Regions from separate parts of the Hydrogenovibrio sp. genome, predicted to be linked through region 2. Evidence: predicted binding sites of a transcription regulator. Region 2 holds the regulator's gene; each other region holds the start of a gene.

Region 1 (6,291 bases), 1.7 Mb from region 2:
CCGGGTCGGTTTTGATTGTCTGGCGCTGTGCATCGGAATCGTCCATCAAGGATTCTTCGACTTGAATCGCATCCAACTGAACTTTTTGCCCGCCATCTTGTGCCGCGGCCTGACCACTTGCCAAAACGGCGAACAACATCGAAACGGAAAATATTTTAGAACCCATTACTCTCATTTAAACTTCCCAGTTCATAAAACCCCTGCGGAAAACCGACTTTCCAGTTGCCAACGTCGGCCTTGGTCAGTCGGTTTTCCATAAAGGTTTTGATAAAACGCTTTAACCATAGCGAAATGACAAAAACGACCAGGCCTGGCCGTTTTTGCTATTTGACGAAATGTCTTCAACCGAAATTACTCTTCGTGCTCATGGTCATGGTCGTGCTCGGAACCTTCGCCGATTGCCGCCATCAAGTCAGCATGGAAGCCGGCTGGCAAAATATCGGCCAGATCCCATACCGAATGCTGGTGATAATCGGCGCCGTGGTTGTCCACCAGATATAACTTTTGCACATCCGGAATAAAGACCAACACCCCGTCATCGCTGGCATGCGCAATCGTCGTACGGCTGCAATCCGAAATACTCGAAACACCGTCTAACTCAACAAACGGTTGCGCACTTTCCAACTCTTCGCTGGCATTTTCCTTATAGAAATACATCCGACCGGATTCCGTCAGCGCAAAATGAATCAAATCACCGTGATCGTGCTCAACTTCCGCGGCTTCATGCTCATGTTCATTTTCATGTTCAAACTTCAGGTAAGGGTCCACATAAGCTCGGCATAATGTTTGGTCACCCGGCAAAGCCGGTGCCACTTCGTTTTCCAACGTTTGCTGGTCGGCCACGCTATCATTCAAGCGAATCAATGCCGCTTCTCTAGCACTGCCCACTTCAGGGTTAGCAAACTCATCCGCACTGTGTGCCGCTAAGTCTTCACCATGAAAATGCACCAGTTGCACAAATTGATCGCTGTCAATCGTCGCACCGGATTGATAAGTGTAAGAAGGCTTCATTAACAGATACTTCATATCGGTGGCCGCTACGCCGTCCACCATGCGGAAATCCGCCCAGTTATAGAAAAAACCGATGGTACTGGTATCGCTAATGGCCAACTTTTGAACCGCCGAATCCCCGCTTGATGCGGCTAAATCATTTAAATCGACAGAGGTTTCCGTCGTCGTGTTATAAGCAATGTATTTTGGTGAGCTGGCATCCACAAATGACAGCGTTAAACCATCCGGCAAAACATCATTCGTTTCAGGATTATCGCCGCCACCAGAACCGCTGGAAGACGAACCGCCACAACCCGTTAGCAGGGCAAGCGTCAATGCGGACACTAACCCCAACTGTGTTTTTTGTACAATAGACATAACTATTATTATTCCTTTTCAGAGTTTCATTCAGATACAAACACGCCTTTGCATAAGCAAAGCGTGCAAACATTTCAAACAAGAGAGTTTAAGATTTAAATCTGAAAAGGAACCGGCGGAGCACGGCTGAAATAGACCGCCGCAAAGGTCGCGGCAAACGACAAGATGGAATCCGGGCGCCACACATTCCGGTAAACAGGCGTCTGCGGCAGCTCGAAACTCGGCGTGAAGGCACTGGCTTGGTGCTCCACGCCGTCAAAGGCATTACACACTTCCGTGTGTTCATGGAACGGATGAATCTCGGCGTGCAGAAGAGCCGCCGTCTGCGCGAACAGCAACACGAACGCCAGCCACAAATGTCGCCAGGACATCGTGTCAGGGTGAAAAGGCCGAAGCCATGGCTTCGGCCATGTGTTTGTGAGAGTTCGTTGATTCATCGTCAAAAAATACGGGGTCGCTACAGGTTGCTGGAATATTCACTTAGATGTTCCGAGATAACCCGCGTCGGTTACATCTTTACATTTTTATCATTACATTTTGTTACATAATAACACTCTCTATTTTAGCCCCTCCTGACATGAAATCCAGTGATTAATAAAATTAATTTCAAAAAGTCATCAAAACCGTTAAACCAGGCCTTTATACCCTTTAAAAGGCAATGGTTTTTCGGTTTGTTTGACAGCTTTATGAAAGGCGCGGATTCGGCATGATTTTTTCAAACCGCATGGCTATAATGAAACCAATCGTTGCACAAAATCACTTATGAAGGATGCGCTATGTCTCTGTCTCCCTACGCCGGAAAACCTGCCCCACAATCCATTCTGGAAAACATTCCCAAACTGATGACCGACTACTACAACCTGATTCCCGATGCCAGCAATCCGGATCAGGCGGTGGCCTTCGGCACCTCCGGCCACCGTGGCAGCGCCAGCAAAACCGCCTTCAATGAAAACCACATCGCCGCCATTTCACAAGCGATTGTCGAATACCGCGATGCCCAAGGCATCACCGGCCCAATCTACATCGGCATGGACAGCCACGCCCTGTCGGAAGCCGCCCACGCCACCGCCATCGAAGTCTTTGCCGGCAACAGTCTGAACGTGATTATCCAAGGCAAAGGCCGTTACACGCCCACACCGGTCATCTCGCACGCCATTCTCACCTACAACGAAAACCGCACCGACAACATGGCCGACGGCGTCATTATCACGCCATCGCATAACCCGCCGGAAGACGGCGGCTTTAAATACAACCCGCCAAACGGCGGCCCGGCCGACACCGACGCCACCTCCGTGATTCAAGACCGCGCCAATGAAATCCTCATGTCCGACATGCAAGCCATCAACCGTATGCCGCTGGCCGAAGCAATGGCTTCGGAATTCGTCAAAGCCGAAGACCTCATCATGCCGTATGTCAAAGACCTCGACAAAATCGTCGATATGAAAGCCATCAAAGACGCCGGACTCAAGCTCGGCATTGACCCGCTCGGCGGCGCGGCGGTGGATTACTGGCAACCGATCGCCGACCATTACGGCCTGAATCTGGAAATCGTCAACAAACACGTCGACCCGACCTTCTCTTTCATGACCGTGGATAAGGACGGCAAAATCCGTATGGACTGCTCCTCGCCTTACGCCATGGCCAGCTTGATTGCCCTGAAAGACGACTACGACATCGCCTTCGGCAACGACACCGACACCGACCGCCACGGCATCGTCACCCCTTCGGTCGGTTTGATGAACCCGAACCACTATCTCGCCGTCGCCATCCAATACCTGTTGACCCACCGCCCGAATTGGTCGGCGGACGTTAAAATCGGTAAAACACTGGTGTCCAGCTCGATGATTGACCGCGTCGTCGCCTCTTTGGGCAAAACCCTGGCGGAAGTGCCGGTCGGTTTCAAATGGTTTGTGGACGGATTGGTGTCCGGCGACTATGCTTTTGGTGGCGAAGAATCCGCCGGGGCGTCTTTCTTGAAAATGGACGGTACCGTCTGGAGCACCGACAAGGACGGCATTATTATGAATTTATTGGCGGCGGAAATCACCGCCGTCACCGGCAAAGATCCAGGGCAACTGTATCAGGAACTGACCGAACAATTCGGCCACCCGGTGTACAGCCGCATCGACGCACCGGCCAACCGTGAACAGAAAGCGATTTTGAAAAATCTCTCACCGGATATGGTCAAAGCCGACACTTTGGCGGGCGAACCGATTCTGGACAAACTCACCCATGCTCCGGGCAACGGCGCGGCCATCGGTGGCCTGAAAATCACCACCGAAAACGGCTGGTTCGCCGCCCGTCCATCCGGCACCGAAGACATCTATAAAATCTACGCCGAAAGCTTTAAAGGCCAAGCGCACTTGGATGAGATTTTAAAAGAAGCGCAAGCGATTGTGAGTGAAGCGTTGAAAGGAAAATAATTGGAGAAGTCGTTTTGAATGATATTTCAGAAAAATGGGCTATTTTATGGAGCCCACATCAAAAACGATTCCATCAGCAAAAATTTGATGAAATGATTGATGCAAATATAAAAATTTTTAAGAATAGAAGCCAAGGTGGCTATATTTTATTGGATATAACGGACTCGCAAGATCAAGCAAGAACTAAAATAGAAGAACTCAAAAAGATAAGAGACCGCATTTATCCAGAGTGATACATACCATCTAAATCTAAAATTCGTACGGCTTGAAACAGTTTCAGGCCGTTCTGTGTAAGCTTATAACGACTTAAAGCTTGCCAATTCACGCAAAAAAATCAATTACTTTTTCTCGATCACGAACACGCTTAACATCCAACTCTTCCCCACTTTGAAAGCTCAAATGCAAGTCATGTTCCACGCGATTGGTTTTGTGTTGTCGCGCGCTTCTGGGTTCTATTTTCCAATCGGCGATATCCGCTCGTTGAAAGCGGTGGATTTCCAGAGGAAACAGTAACACCATCTTGTCGTTGTCGGCATCCACAATCAGTTTTCGGCCCAAGCCTAAGTCCACTTCGTTCGCGGGTTGAAAGGCTTCGGTTTCCAACAGGCGTTGATAGGTTTGTACCACTTCGGCTTTCAGTGCCTGATGTTGTTTAAAGCCATATCGCAATAACAGCAACCCCGGCAACACCCACAGCCCCCAGATGGGTAAGGTGTGGATAAAACCGTTTGAGAGTTGGCTAATCGCCAGCACCAAACCGGATGCGACAATCAACGCCACCACCCACATCCATAATTTAAAACGCGCTAAGTGGCGCGGCGTAAAGGTTTGATAAGCCATCCTTACATTTCCCGTTTTATTGCTTGTTTTGTTAAGAAGAGCAACTCAGTTGCAACCCTTTTTGTTCCGAGCTTGGCGGTTTCTGAAATTCCGCCAGGCCTGGGTGTTCTTCGAAAGGTGAATGCAAGGCTTCCACCCAGTGTTCTAACGGCTGGTAATCACCGTTTTCGGCGGCTTCGATAATGCCTTGTGCAATGTAATTCCGTAAAACGATGGCCGGATTGGCGGCCAAAATCCGTTGCTGGCGTTCCGACTCGGAAACGCTTTCCTGCTGCAACCGAGCGTCGTAACGCTGAAGCCAATCGACAAAGGCACCGGGTTGGTTCAACAGCGCCATCAACTCAGTTTCATCCGGTTGATTCCATTTCGCCAAACGGCGGAAAAACAAACTGAAATCCACCCGATGCTGATCCATTAACACCAATAAATCGCCAATCAGGTTTTTATCGTCGGGTTGCACGGTATGCAATCCGATTTTACGATTCATCTCATCGATGTACTGGCGATTATAGGTTTCCACAAAGGCTTCCAGGGCCTCATTTTGCGCAGCTTCGTCCAACACTTTATCGAAGGCATGTGCCAGCAGTTGGCAATTGGTGACACCGATTTTCGGTTGCTGATTATAGGCGTAACGTCCTTCATAATCCGAATGATTGCAGATGTACTCGATTTGAAAATCGTCGAAAAAGGCATAAGGCCCGAAGTCGAAGGTTTCACCAAGGATGGACATATTATCGGAATTCATCACCCCATGATTGAAGCCCACCGCTTGCCATTTCGCCATCAGCACGGCGGTGCGCTCGCAAACGGTTTTCAGCAAAGCGGCACTGCGTTTCGGTTCTGCCAGTGATTGCAGTTCCGGGTAATGATGTTCCACCACAAAGTTGGTCAGAAATTCAAAGGTGGCCGGGCCTTTGGAGGCGGCCCACTGAAAATGCCCGAAACGAATGTGGCTGGGCGTAACACGAATCAAGCTGGCGCGCGGTTCAAAGGTTTCGCGCTGTACTTGTTCGTCACTGGTGGCGATGGATAACGCACGCGTTGTGGGCACGCCCAAGCCGTACAAGGCTTCGGACGCCAAATACTCGCGAATCACCGAGCGCAAAACCGCCCGACCGTCACCAAGGCGGGAATAAGGCGTGCGCCCGGCGCCTTTCAGGTGAAAGTCCCAGGCCTGGTGGTTTTTGTCTTCCCAGCGCCCCAGCAACACCCCTCGGCCATCACCTAAATCCGGGTTGTAATAGCCGAACTGGTGGCCGGTGTATTTTTGCGCCAGCGGCTGTAAATCGAATTCCGCCAGGCCTGGCGAATCCAACTGTCCGGCGGTCAGGGCCAGTAATTGTTCGTCACTCAAGTCACAATCGATTTGCTGCATCAGCGCCCGGTTGACCGCCACAAGACGCGCGTTTTGCTGCGGCTCCGGCCAGACGGGTTGGAAAAAGGATTTCGGCAATTCGAGATACGGGTGCTGTAACATATTCAACCTGAGGTTTAGGGTGACGGAATCGCGCGAACGTTCTGCCAATATTCGACAAATACTCGGCAAAGACTGAGCGCGCTTTAAGGTTATTATAACGCGCCTTGTCAAATCCGACAGGTTTCAAAGAGCCGATCTGGGCGTTTTTCTATTTTTCAGCTTTTTACCAAGTGTGACAGATTC
Region 2 (6,291 bases):
CGCATCGATTGCAACACCGATTGCAGTAGGCTTATAACCGTGTTTTTTCTCGAACATGGCCGTTTCTTTAGACTTCATTTTACGGCTCATAGGACCGATGTTAGAAGTGGATTCCGTCAATGCCGGAGGAGCCGTTGAAGAACCAGCGGCTTGAATTTGAATATTGACGTTAGGATAAGTACGTTTAAACTCTTCAGCCCAAAGCGTCATCAAGTTCGCCAAGGTATCGGAACCAACAGAAGACAAGTTACCGGAAACACCGGAAACTTTTTTGTATTCTGGAATAGCAGAATCCACACCGGCAGCATAAACAGTGTTAGAAATCACGGCGGTCGCAAGACCCATTGCAATTAGTAGATTGCGTTTCATTACTTCTTCTCCTAAAAAATAGAAAGTATTTATCTTTATAGACAGGAAGAATTATGAAGCGCTGGCGTAACATCCAAATGAAACAAAAATGACAGTTATGTGACACATTTCAAACCCGCCCGACAGGCCTGAAAACTCACCATACATCAAATATATTGCAATATATTTGTCACATTATCCCAATCGTCATGTAATTTTTTATACAATTCCTGCTTGTCAGAATCGCTCAAATTGAAAAGAGAGACACTCAATGGAATTTCGGGACATTAATGACATAGAAGACGCCACCAGCAAAAGCCGAAAGGAGATGTTTCGATTCGGCTCCGCCCTGCTCTTCATCATCCTCATCATGCTTTTCTCCGCCAATTTGCAACTCGGAACCGGAACGGTCAGTGTTGAATTGGTGATTGCCGCTATGATCGGCGGCTACATGGCCATGAATATCGGCGCCAATGACGTGGCCAACAACGTCGGGCCGGCGGTGGGCTCCAAAGCGTTGACCTTAACCGGTGCCATCATCATTGCAGCGATATTTGAATCCGCTGGCGCCTTGATTGCCGGTGGCGACGTCATCAGCACCATTAAAAAAGGCATTATCGACCCCGACCTGATTGAAAACGGCGACACCTTTGTCTGGCTGATGATTGCCGCACTCTTATCCGGTGCCATCTGGCTGAACCTGGCCACGGCCATGGGCGCGCCGGTATCGACGACTCACTCGATTGTTGGTGGCGTACTGGGTGCCGGTATTGCCGCCACCGGTTGGGAAATCGCCAACTGGGATAAAATGGGAGCCATTGCCGCCAGCTGGATTATCTCGCCGGTGATCGGCGGCCTGATCGCCGCCATGTTCCTGCTCTGGATCAAACGCAGTATTACCTATCAGGACGATATGCTCACCGCGGCCAAAAAGATGGTCCCCATCCTCATTTCCGTTATGGCTTGGGCCTTTTCCACCTATTTAATTTTAAAAGGCCTGAAGAAGATTTGGCACACGGACTTTTTAACCGCCTCGCTGGTTGGGGTCGCGATTGCATTCGTTATCTACCTGGCCGTCCGTCCGATGATCGCCCGTCAAGCCATTGGCCTAAAAAGCAGTAAAGCCAGCGTTAACACCCTGTTTACCATTCCATTAATCTTTGCCGCCGCTCTGTTGAGTTTCGCCCACGGGGCCAATGACGTTGCCAACGCCGTCGGCCCGCTGGCGGCCATCAATGATGCCGTACAAAGCCACGAAGTCTCTACCAAAGCGGAAATTCCGCTGTGGGTCATGCTGATCGGCGCCATCGGTATCAGTTTAGGCTTGCTATTGTTCGGACCGAAGCTGATTAAAACCGTCGGTTCGGAAATCACCGAACTGGATCAAATGCGGGCCTTCTCGATTGCCATGGCGGCCGCCATCACAGTGATTCTTGCCTCGCAATTGGGCTTGCCGGTCAGCTCCACCCACATTGCCGTGGGCGGGATTTTTGGTGTCGGCTTCCTGCGTGAATACCTGAAACGTAACTACGCCAAGACCCTGCAACAGATTCGTGACCACCACGAGGGGGTTAATCAAGCGGAAATCGAACAATACATCGACCGTTTCAGCAACGCGAGCTTGCAAGAAAAGAAAACCATGCTGGCGGAACTCAAACAACATAAAGCCGAAGTGGAGCTGTCCAAAAAAGAACGTAAATCGTTGAATAAGGTGTATCAAAAAGAATTGGTCAAGCGCTCCGCTTTCTTGAAAATCGTCGCCGCCTGGGTGATTACCGTGCCGGTTTCCGGCATTCTCGCCGCGATGATTTACTTCACCATCCGCGGGATGATGTTACCCTAAAATGATGTTGCCGTAAGCCATCCCCCTTTCGAAGCGTCAACTGAACATTCATTTCAACCAGGCCTGGTGATTCCATCATTCCCGCCAGGCCTGGGCATTTTCTTTGTTGATTAACCTTCCAACCAACACCGCTACTTATGTTAATGCACCGCTTTCTTACGCGGAAAATCACAACGGAAAGTTGAGCCTTTGCCATATTGGCTTTTAATCACCAGCTTGGCCTCATGGCGCTCCAAGATATGTTTGACAATAGCCAACCCCAAACCGGTTCCACCTGTGTCGCGTGAACGCGCCGTATCCACTCGGTAAAAACGCTCCGTCAAACGACTGATGTGTTCCTGAGAAATTCCGATGCCGGTATCTTCCACCTGAAAATGCGGCCCTTTTTCATCTTCATACCAGCGCACGGTGATTTCCCCTCCGTCCGGCGTATAACGAATGGCATTGGAAATCAGATTCATCAACACACTTTTCAACGGTTCCTCATAGCCTTTCAAGGCCAAGCTTTCGTCCAACTCGAACGTAAAGGTGTGTTTCCCCTGACTCATCTGGGTGGCATCTTGCTCCATCTTTTTGAGAATTTGTGCAATGGGGACGGTTTTCTCTTTATCCACCAGTGTCTCCGATTCCATCGCCGATAACGTCAAAAGGTCGTTGATAATGGACTGCATGCGCTCCGATTGATTATGCATCTGTTCCAGCGGCTTTTCCCAAATCGAATCCGGCTCCTGACCGTCCATCATCACTTCGATATAACCGTTTAAAACGGTTAAGGGCGTGCGCAATTCGTGCGAGGCATTGGCAATGAAATCACGGCGAATTTGCGCCAAATTGTAGAGTTCGTGAATGTCTTTAACAATCAGCAGCTTATGCGCCTGAAAATACGGAAACAACTTTAAACTGAACACCCGCTGAATGCCGTTCAACGACGACAAAATCACCGATTTGTCATAGACACCCGCTTTGAGGTATCGAATGAAGTCCGGGTGCCGTAATAGGTTTTCGATTTTGCGGTGCGTATCGCTGTGTTTCAGCTTAAACAGTTTTTTGGCGGAATTATTGAACCATTCAATTTGATTGGCTTCGTTGAGCGAAATAATGGCGTCCGGCACCGTCATGGAGGCGGCGAGAAATTGTTCGGATTTATAAAATTGCAGGTCGGCGTGTTTTTCCAGCGAGCGCTGTTTACGTGAGACTAGGTACCCCAGTTCACCCCATAATCCGGAGCCAGGCGGATAAGACACATTGGGCGTGCCTTTCATCCAAAGTTCGAAACGATAGATACTGTAAAGCTGACGAGCCATGTAGAACAGCACATAACCGACAAACGTGGCCATCCACCAATCGGTCACCCATGCGATGAACAGTGCCAACCAAACACTGGTGATGATCCAGGTGAGTTCCCGCGTAATTCCTTTTGACACTGAATCGTTTTCCTCTTAATCAACAGAGAAACGATAGCCAGCACCTCTCACGGTTTGAATCGTATCAGAGGCCCCGACGGGCTCCAATAGTTTTCTGAGACGTCGAATGTGAACATCGACCGTTCTTTCCTCGACCACAACATTCTCCCCCCAGACCTGATCCAATAGTTGGACCCGTGTATAAACCCGGTTGGAGTGCGTCATAAAAAAGTGCATTAACTTGAACTCTGTTGGCCCAAGTTTAACTTCTTGGTCATTGACTGTAAAACGGTAACTGGACAAATCCAGTTTCAAATCGCCGGTTCGAACCACATCCAAGGCATTCTTTTCAGGCGATTGACGGCGCAAAAGCGCTTTGACGCGCGCCACCAACGCACGCGGCGAAAAAGGTTTGACCACGTAATCGTCGGCTCCGGCTTCAAAGCCTTGCACCTGATCGTTTTCTTCCCCACGCGCCGTCAGCATAAGAATGGGCGTACTGGCGATCTGGTCGTTTTGACGGATACGCTGAGCCAGCGAAACACCGGAAACCCCCGGCAGCATCCAGTCCAACAATACGCAATCCGGCTGGTGCTCCAACAACATTTTCCAGCCTTGCTCTGCATTCGGGGCTTCGATGACTTTGTAATTCGCTGCTGTTAAGGTGAAATTCAACATGTCTCGAATCGCGGCTTCATCTTCAACCACTAAAATGCATTGCTCTGTCATAAGTCTTTCTCACTAAGATTCCAGCGTGTTTAGAAATTCATCCAAACGATCACTGTCTAGGTTACGCATATCCATCCCCTGAACCAGGTAGATGATACTTTCCACAATGTTTCGGGCATGATCCGATACACGCTCGGATGCGCGCAACGCAATGATCATTTCCATCAAACATTCTACTTGATCCGGCATTTCTTTCAGAGAGGTTTTCAAATCCACCATGGCTTTGGCAAAAATGTCATCGATCAATTCTTCTTCCTGAATGATTTTACCAGACCCTTCAGTGGAAACACGAGCAAACGAATCCAAAGCGGTTTTCAACATGGCGTTGGAGCGAGTCGAAATATCCATCAACTCAACATAGCCCGGCAATTCGGCGCACTTCACTTCATGCTCTTTTCCGAACACGATGACCATTTTCGCGATTTTAACAATCTCGTCGCCCATACGTTCCAGGTCGATGGCGATGCGAATGGCGGCAATAATCAAACGCAAATCGGAAGCCGTCGGTTGCTGGCGCGCCAATACTTTCGCACACAAACGGTCGATTTCCATTTCCGCTTTGTTAATCGCTTTGTCAAACGCGATGATTTCCACCGCTTTTTCGGTATCGCCGCTGCCTAAAGCGACCAACGCCGTTTCGAACTGACGCTCAACCATCCCTCCCATTTCCAGAATGTGGTTGAACAAATCTTCCAGATTACGGTTCAGCATTTCCGAAATGTGTGAGCTGAATTCTTGTTTTTCCATGTGATGATTCTCCTGATTGTTCTTATAACGATACTCAACCTAATGCAATTTCACTTAACCATAACGACCGGAAATGTAATCTTCGGTGCGTTTTACTTGCGGATTCGTGAACAGAGAGTCGGTATCGGTATATTCGATCAAATCTCCCATGTACATGAATGCGGTATAGTCCGACACACGTGCCGCCTGCTGCATGTTGTGCGTGACGATCAAAATGGTGAAGTCCTTTTTCAGCTCGAAAATCAACTCTTCAATCGCCAAGGTGGAAATCGGGTCCAAAGCCGATGTCGGCTCGTCCAACAACAAAACTTCCGGCTTGATGGCAATGGCACGCGCAATACACAGACGCTGCTGCTGACCACCGGACATGCCCAAAGCATTCTCTTCCAAACGGTCTTTGACTTCTTCCCAAAGTCCCGCCCCTTTCAGAGCCCATTCCACCGTTTCATCCAAAACATTCTTATCACTAATGCCTTGCAAGCGCAAACCGTAACAGACGTTCTCGTAAATGGATTTTGGGAAAGGATTCGGTTTTTGGAACACCATGCCCACACGACGGCGCAATGCCGCCACATCCATATGCTTGCTGTACATGTCATCGCCGTGCAGCAGCATATCGCCTTCCACACGTACAATGTCGATCAAATCGTTCATACGATTAAAACAGCGCAATAAAGTGGACTTCCCGCAACCGGACGGCCCGATAAAGGCTGTTACCCGGTTTTGCGGCAGTTTCATATTGATGTTTTGCAGGGCTTGCTTGGAACCGTAAAACAAATTCCAATCCTTCACTTCAATCGCCATTTTTTCGTTGTCCAAGTGCATACCACGATGATCACGGTCAATCGAAATATTCATATTCTGTTCAGTCATAACAACATTCCTATTCTAAAATTCTATTGCAATAATCCACCAGGCCTGGCCATTTTCCATCAGGCCATTAGTTATCCAGGGCTTTGTACTTCTCTCTCAGCTTATTACGGATCGTGATCGCTCCGAGGTTCAAACCGACGATAATCAACACCAACAATAAAGACGTGGCATAAACCAGCGGCTGAGACGCTTCAACGTTCGGGCTTTGGAAGCCGACGTCGTAGATATGGAAACCCAGGTGCATGAACTTACGGTCCAAGTGAATAAACGGTGCGTTCAAATCAATCGGCAGTTCCGGTGCCAATTTGACTACACCCACCAACATCAGCGGTGCCACTTCGCCCGCGG
Region 3 (6,291 bases), 1.4 Mb from region 2:
TAAAAGAAGCCCTGTTTGTCGTAATAGTCTTTCAGGCGTTGTTTGACGGCTTTTTTGCCGTCGTCGCAGCACAGGACTTCCATACCGCGAGCCTTGGTGGAAAACAGCGGTTTGAGAATGGCTTCGCCGAATTTTTCCACATACTCGAAAGCGGCGTCCAAATCTTCGGTAATGATGGTCGGCGGCATCGGAATATCGGCTTTGGCCAGTGATACGGTGCAACTCATGCGATCCACCAAACGGATGATTTCCTGAGGTTTGGAGAAAATCCGCACGCCGCATTTTTCCACGAACCGTAGAATTTCCAAACGATCGATGACTGTCGGGCTGTAGGTCTGGGAAATCTTTTTGATAATGATGCCGTCCAACTGACACAGGCAGCGGCCTTCATAGCGCACCGACGGTTCGCTGAGGTCGGCCACGACTTTTTCGATGTCGATGACCCATCGAAAGCCGGTTTGGGCTTCGATTTCGTCGGCCAATACTTCGGTGGACCATTTGCCGGGAATGCCTACCACGGCGATTTTTAGATCGTCTTTAATCATGGAAAATCTCTTTCGGTATCCGGTAAGTCGTTCGTTCTGCTTCCGTCAGGCGAATGACTTGTTCAATCAGGTAACGACCTCGAAAATGCATGGCTTTGGCGTGCTGTTTATCCAGCACGAAGCGCGTTGAGGTCAAAAAAGAACGGCTTAATCCTAAAGCCATCCGTAGGTGGTAACTGGTATCGTCAATGCTTTCGGCATAATCTTGGCCGAATTCGTAAATCGCCTGCATGGTTTGAGCAATCAGTTTGCGGACCTGAGGATCAAAATTCGACAGACGATAGGCCGATACCATCAGGACTGACAAGTCCTGTACGAAGTCGAGGTACTCGGAACGGTGCAGGTCGATGAAATTGATGTCGTTATCGACCGGGTCGTAAATGATGTTGTCGAGATTGAAATCGCCGTGGATGTAAACGCCCAGCGGACAAGGCAATTCGGCTTCCAGCGCTTCGGCGTCATCGACCAGGACTTCAAGTGTCGGACTTTTTACGCCGTTGATGCTGACCGATGGTGCTTGGAACTCGGGGTGAACTTCGTAAACGTCTTTCAAACGCTTGCGCAATTGCGCCATGAAGTTAGCCGGATAGGGTTGGTCGGCGCGGGTTTCTTCCCAGATTTGGGTCAGGGTTTCAAACAGTCGGTTCAGCGCCGCTTTCAGGGTTTTACGGTTTTTCTGCAACAGAAGTTTATCAAACGTTTCGCCGGTCAGATACTCGAACAGCAGGGCCGCTTTGTTGCCGCTTTTATGGTAGGAATAGACTTGCGGGGCGATGCCGGGAAACTTTTCGTGCCAGTTTTCGATGCCGGTTTTTTCTTCCTTGAGTTTGGCTTTGTCACCTTCCTTGAAAACGGCGAGCATTTGGCCTTCCGACTCTTCGGCCGTCATGACGCCGGAAATGGTGCATCCGGATTTGGTTTCGCCCATGGCGCGAATGGTGAGGTCGTCTTGCTGTGGGTTGAGTTGCAGGGCAGTCAAGGTCGCTTCCAGTGAATGGTAACGGTCGATTTGAATCATCTGGCCCATATTGGCGGAGATGATGCCTTCACCGATGCGCAGCAGCGCTTCGCCCATGTCGCTGATGTCGCGAATGATGAAACTGGCGTGCAAGAGCGCTTCGGTCTGTTGGCCTTTTTTGAGCCGGATTTTGTATTTTTCGAGTTGCTGGTCGCAGCGTTTGTCGATGTGGACTTTCAAGCGGCAAATGTCGATGGCGAGCATGGAGGCGTCGGATTCGATGGCCGGTTCAATCAATTCCAGCCCGACTTGCAAATCGTTGAGGGCGCGGAAAACATTTTTTTTGCGCAGCAGCTTCAACGCGGTGCTGGATTGTTTGGCCTGGAAAATAATCGCCTGCAACTGACGGGAAAGCGATTTCAAACCGTGGTTGATGTGTTCGTAGCTTTGAACGGTGATGCGGATGTCTTTGTCGGTTTGCTCGCTCAGATAGGCCGCGGCACGGTTGAGCAGGTTGACGTGGTAGTTGTCGATGTAATCCACGCGTTTTTGACCGTTTTCTGCTTGGCGCAGGTCGCCTGTTTCCAAAAACAGGGTGACGGAATCGAGTTGTTTTTGCACTTCGATAATCAAAAAGCGCAAAGGGTCGTAAAGTTCCGTAAGTGGTTGCATCTGGCTGTTCGGCTACTGAGTTCGGGTTATTTTTTGGGTTTTTTCGGGTCGATAAACAACGGCAAGTCTTCGAAGTCGTCGCTTTGATCGGAGGACCAGCTGATTTTGATATTCAGGGTCTGGCCTTTTTTCGATTTATCGGCTTTGATTTTGAGGTTCGCCAATTTTTGCGGGGTCAGCATGAACTCTTCCTCTTCATCGCTGAACTCGATGGCGCCTTTTTTAAACCCCTGCGTGATCGCTTTTAAATAGCTGATGATGGCTTCTTTATCTTGCAGAGATTCGTGTTCGAAGTATTTACTTTTCTTAGCCATACCCTACCTTCTATTGCTACCTATTGCTGTTTCAGCTGTTTGGGGTGGAATTGTTTGGTCATGGGAAAATCGCTGCTGAGCGCAGAGACCATGCCGTCGGCATAGAAAATTGTAACAGCTTCGCCGGGGGTTTGTAGGTTAGATTTACGGCGGCAATTGGCATTGAGTTGGGTGTCGCACTCAAAATTCAATAGACCTTGGCGAAGAAATAACTGTTGGCCTTCGCGGTGACTACGGTGGCCGTTGACGATGGCGAAGATGTGGTTGCGGCGTAAAATGTCGCTGCCGCGTTCGGTTAAAGGCCAGTCGTTGGCGCGGTATTTGGTGCGGAACACATTACCGAATTCGCTGTAGTACATTTCGAAAATTCGACCCTGATTCATTTGTTCGCGAAAGGTCTGGTTGAGTTCGTCGGCACTGTGCGCTACCAGTTTTTCGGCGAACTGATCGTCCAGACCGGCGTGGCTGAAACAATAGCTGCCCGCGAGGTGAATCAAGTCCAGCGATTGGAAAAACCACGCGAACTCGCCGTCCGGCTCTAGGAACAGTTCCTTCGCTTTGGTCACCGCCTGGTAAATCTCCGGCAGGCTTAAACCCTGTTCGCCGCAGGCGAGGATGAAATCATCCTGTTTTTTACGAATCTGTTTCAGTTCTTTATCGATTTTGCTTTTCGGCATGGTGTGTTGCGCGTAGGCCGGAAAGAAATCGAACCAGTCCTCGGATGGAAACAAACGCTGGCGAATCACCGAATCGGCCAGGCCTGGTAGTTTTTCTCCCTGACAATAATGACGGTGGATTTCGGCAAACAAGCTGGCGGTTTTGCGCCCCATGCGGACGAAAAAGTGGGCTTGACGCAGGTCGTCCATAAAGTCGGTCGCCAGCAGCCCGGCGTAAATACGGATGTCGTGGTTACCGGCCAGCAACACCAGGTCGCATTCGGCGTGTTTGAGCTGGGCAATCAGGCGGAACAAGGCCAAGTTGCTCGGCCCTTTGTCGAAGCAGTCGCCGCCGATGATGATTTGTCCGCTGCGCCCCTTCGTGGTGAGGGTAATCTGTTCGACGGTGCTGTCGAGCGTGACCAGATAACTCAGTTTCAGCGAACGTAAAAAAGCGTCGGCATCGGCGTGCAGATCACAGAAAAAATAGGTATCTTTTTTCGGCGCCAGCCAGTTGTCGGTCGGGAATGGCACTTGTGGGTGTGGCTGAGGTTGCCAGGCGGTTGCGGTCGCAGCGTACATAATGAATTCTCCTTAATCAATCATCGACGGATTGGCGCGGGCGCGTTGTTTCCATTCGCCGTGGCAATGCTGCCAATTTTGCGAAGGGGTTCGGTATTCAAAATACAGTGGGCGGGCGTGGTACATGGACTTTTGGGCGATGTCTTCAAACGACAGCAGGCCGAGCAAAAACGCGGCGTGTCGAAAGGAAGCCCCGTGCCCCACGACGATTTTTAAGGTCGGCGATGTTTCCGTTTGTGCCAGTGAGGCGAAGGTTCGGTTGATATGCCCCGCGACACGTTCGCCGGCCGACAGTAAGGATTCCGCGCCGTGTACCGGCAAACGGTAATGGCTGTCGGATTTCCAGTTCAATGGTGGCGCTTCTGTTCTCGGGTCCTGTTCCAGCAGGTACTCGATTTCGGTGACACTCAGGTTTGCCAAAGCGCCGACAGAGCGTTCGTGCAATGTTTCATGTTCAACGACATGACCCTGGAAGCCGGTTTGGCTTTTGAGCTCGCGCTGTAAAATGTCAGCGGTTTGCCAGGCGCGTAAAGAATGCGATGAATCGATTGCCGGATGAATGTTGAGGTTGTGGTCCTGGGCGTAACGATGTACGTCTTCGGCGGCGCGAGCGGCCTGTTGTTGGCCTAAAGTCGTCAGGGCACCGTGTTGTAACGCGCTGGGCGTATTGGGTTTTTGATGGTATTCCCCGTGTCTGAGGAACGCCAAAATGTGCGTCGATTGGTTCATTCCGGCCAGTTTAGAGCCGTTATTTGAAAACCAGGTGATAAGCGGATGACAGTTTTATAACAATTGAGGCAAGGTCGCTTAAAGAGAGGAAATAATAAAGCCCGCTTAGGCGGGCTTTATAGGTGGCGTTGAACGGCTTGGATTACAAGGAGAAGTCGTTGAAATCGTCTTTGCCGACGGTGGAGTCCACCTGGCCGACCAGGTAGGAGCTGATTTCCGACTCCTGCGGGGCGACCTGAACGTTGTCGGACACCAGCCAGTTGTTCATCCACGGTAAAGGGTTGCTCTTCTGTTCGAAAATCGGATCCAATTTCACGGCGCGGATACGGGTATTGGTGATGTACTCGACGTAGTCTTTCAAAATGCCGGCATTCAAACCGATCATGGAGCCGTCTTTGAACAGATACTCGGCCCATTCTTTTTCCTGTTCAGCGGCTTCGCGGAAAATTTGATACACCTTGTCTTCATTTTCCTTGGCGATTTGCATCATTTCCGGGTCGTCTTTACCTTCGCGCATCAAATTAATGATGTGTTGGGTGCCAGACAAATGCAGGGCTTCGTCACGGGCAATCAGCTTAATGACCTTGGCGTTGCCTTCCATCAAGGAGCGCTCGGCGAAGGAGAAGCTGCAGGCGAAGGAAACATAGAAGCGAATGGCTTCCAGTACGTTGACCGATACGATGGTCAGGAATAAGGCGGTTTTCACTTCTTTACGGAAGGCGTCGTCTTTCTCCAAATCGATTTCTTCGGCATACATGCGGTTGGTCAGATAAATCAGGTGGTCGTAATGTTCGGTGACGCTGATAGCACGCTTGACGATTTCGTCATTGGTCACAATGTCGTCGAACACCAAAGCCGGGTCGGATACGATGTTACGGATAATGTGTGTGTAAGAGCGGCTGTGAATGGTTTCCGAGAAAGACCAGGTTTCAATCCAGGTTTCCAGTTCCGGAATGGAGACCAATGGCAGCAGTGCGACGTTCGGCGAACGACCTTGTACCGAATCCAGCAGGGTTTGGTATTTCAGGTTGCTGATGAAAACATGTTTTTCGTGTTCTGGCAGGTCAGCGTATTCTCCTCGATCACTCGATAGGTCGATTTCTTCCGGTCGCCAGAAAAAGCTCAATTGTTTTTCGATCAGTTTTTCAAAAATCGGGTGCTTTTGCTGGTCGTAACGCGCCACATTGACGTTTTGGCCAAAGAACATCGGTTCTTTCAACGCATTGTTGGAAGAACGGCAAAAGGTAGAATAAGTATGTTTATCGTTACAGCTCATAAAGAAGTTTTCCTGCCAAAAATAAGCAAAAATAAAAGGGTTTTCCAGCGTGGAATTTTGATTACGCAATAGAATGAAATTGTAGCGTATTTTTTGCGATGGTGACATCAAGTTTTTGCAACATCGAGTGTGAGCATTGTACGCGAAAAAATTATTATTGCAATTAAGAATTATTATTATTTAATCAGTCTTAAAGGGCCCAAGCCATTCCAATAAAATGATCGTTAAAGCGGGTAAGAAAGAATTGAGCGGTCATTTATTTGTCATTTGAAAGCCGCACCGGTTGGCCGTTTTTTTTGGTAATATAAAAAATAAAACAAAATTTTAACGGACTCTTTTGAGTTGGATTGGGGTCTGTTTTGACTGTGTGGACTGAGATAAATGGGATTTAAAAAAGAATTGAAGTGGTTGAGGGGGCGACGCATTGCTGTGTGCGAACCGGATGCGCAGCGCTTTGCCGATATTGAAAATTTTTTGAAGCGCTATGGCATCAGTGTCGCGGCCTTCAATGACGTGGATGCCGTGGTCGCGGAAATTGAAAAGCGTCGCTATTCCACTC

Evidence for each region. The regulator PhoB, encoded in region 2, activates phosphate uptake and scavenging genes when phosphate is short. The targets are predictions, from matches to a motif close to GNNTGTCATAAAACTGTCANAT.
Region 1: the regulator PhoB is predicted to act here: its motif matches at 2,042-2,063, upstream of pgm (phosphoglucomutase (alpha-D-glucose-1,6-bisphosphate-dependent)).
Region 3: the regulator PhoB is predicted to act here: its motif matches at 4,500-4,521, upstream of AC0KH7_RS09255 (histidine phosphatase family protein).

The regions. Positions count from the first base shown of each region.
Region 1 covers NZ_OZ223196.1:2,271,517-2,277,807, forward strand. The annotation lists gene AC0KH7_RS10720 (TonB-dependent receptor) at 1-175, opposite strand, end outside; gene AC0KH7_RS10725 (hypothetical protein) at 352-1,368, opposite strand; gene AC0KH7_RS10730 (hypothetical protein) at 1,464-1,739, opposite strand; gene pgm (phosphoglucomutase (alpha-D-glucose-1,6-bisphosphate-dependent)) at 2,145-3,791, shown strand; gene AC0KH7_RS10740 (hypothetical protein) at 3,806-4,024, shown strand; gene AC0KH7_RS10745 (hypothetical protein) at 4,113-4,631, opposite strand; gene AC0KH7_RS10750 (protein adenylyltransferase SelO) at 4,663-6,108, opposite strand; gene AC0KH7_RS10755 (ABC transporter permease) at 6,264-6,291, opposite strand, start outside.
Region 2 covers NZ_OZ223196.1:566,221-572,511, reverse strand. The annotation lists gene AC0KH7_RS02700 (PstS family phosphate ABC transporter substrate-binding protein) at 1-369, opposite strand, end outside; gene AC0KH7_RS02695 (inorganic phosphate transporter) at 620-2,191, shown strand; gene phoR (phosphate regulon sensor histidine kinase PhoR) at 2,332-3,615, opposite strand; gene phoB (phosphate regulon transcriptional regulator PhoB) at 3,631-4,323, opposite strand; gene phoU (phosphate signaling complex protein PhoU) at 4,336-5,070, opposite strand; gene pstB (phosphate ABC transporter ATP-binding protein PstB) at 5,125-5,943, opposite strand; gene pstA (phosphate ABC transporter permease PstA) at 6,011-6,291, opposite strand, start outside.
Region 3 covers NZ_OZ223196.1:1,937,797-1,944,087, reverse strand. The annotation lists gene AC0KH7_RS09275 (GAK system ATP-grasp enzyme) at 1-545, opposite strand, end outside; gene AC0KH7_RS09270 (phosphotransferase family protein) at 538-2,175, opposite strand; gene AC0KH7_RS09265 (amphi-Trp domain-containing protein) at 2,202-2,489, opposite strand; gene AC0KH7_RS09260 (metallophosphoesterase) at 2,510-3,727, opposite strand; gene AC0KH7_RS09255 (histidine phosphatase family protein) at 3,740-4,456, opposite strand; gene nrdB (class Ia ribonucleoside-diphosphate reductase subunit beta) at 4,599-5,732, opposite strand; gene AC0KH7_RS09245 (hypothetical protein) at 6,114-6,291, shown strand, end outside.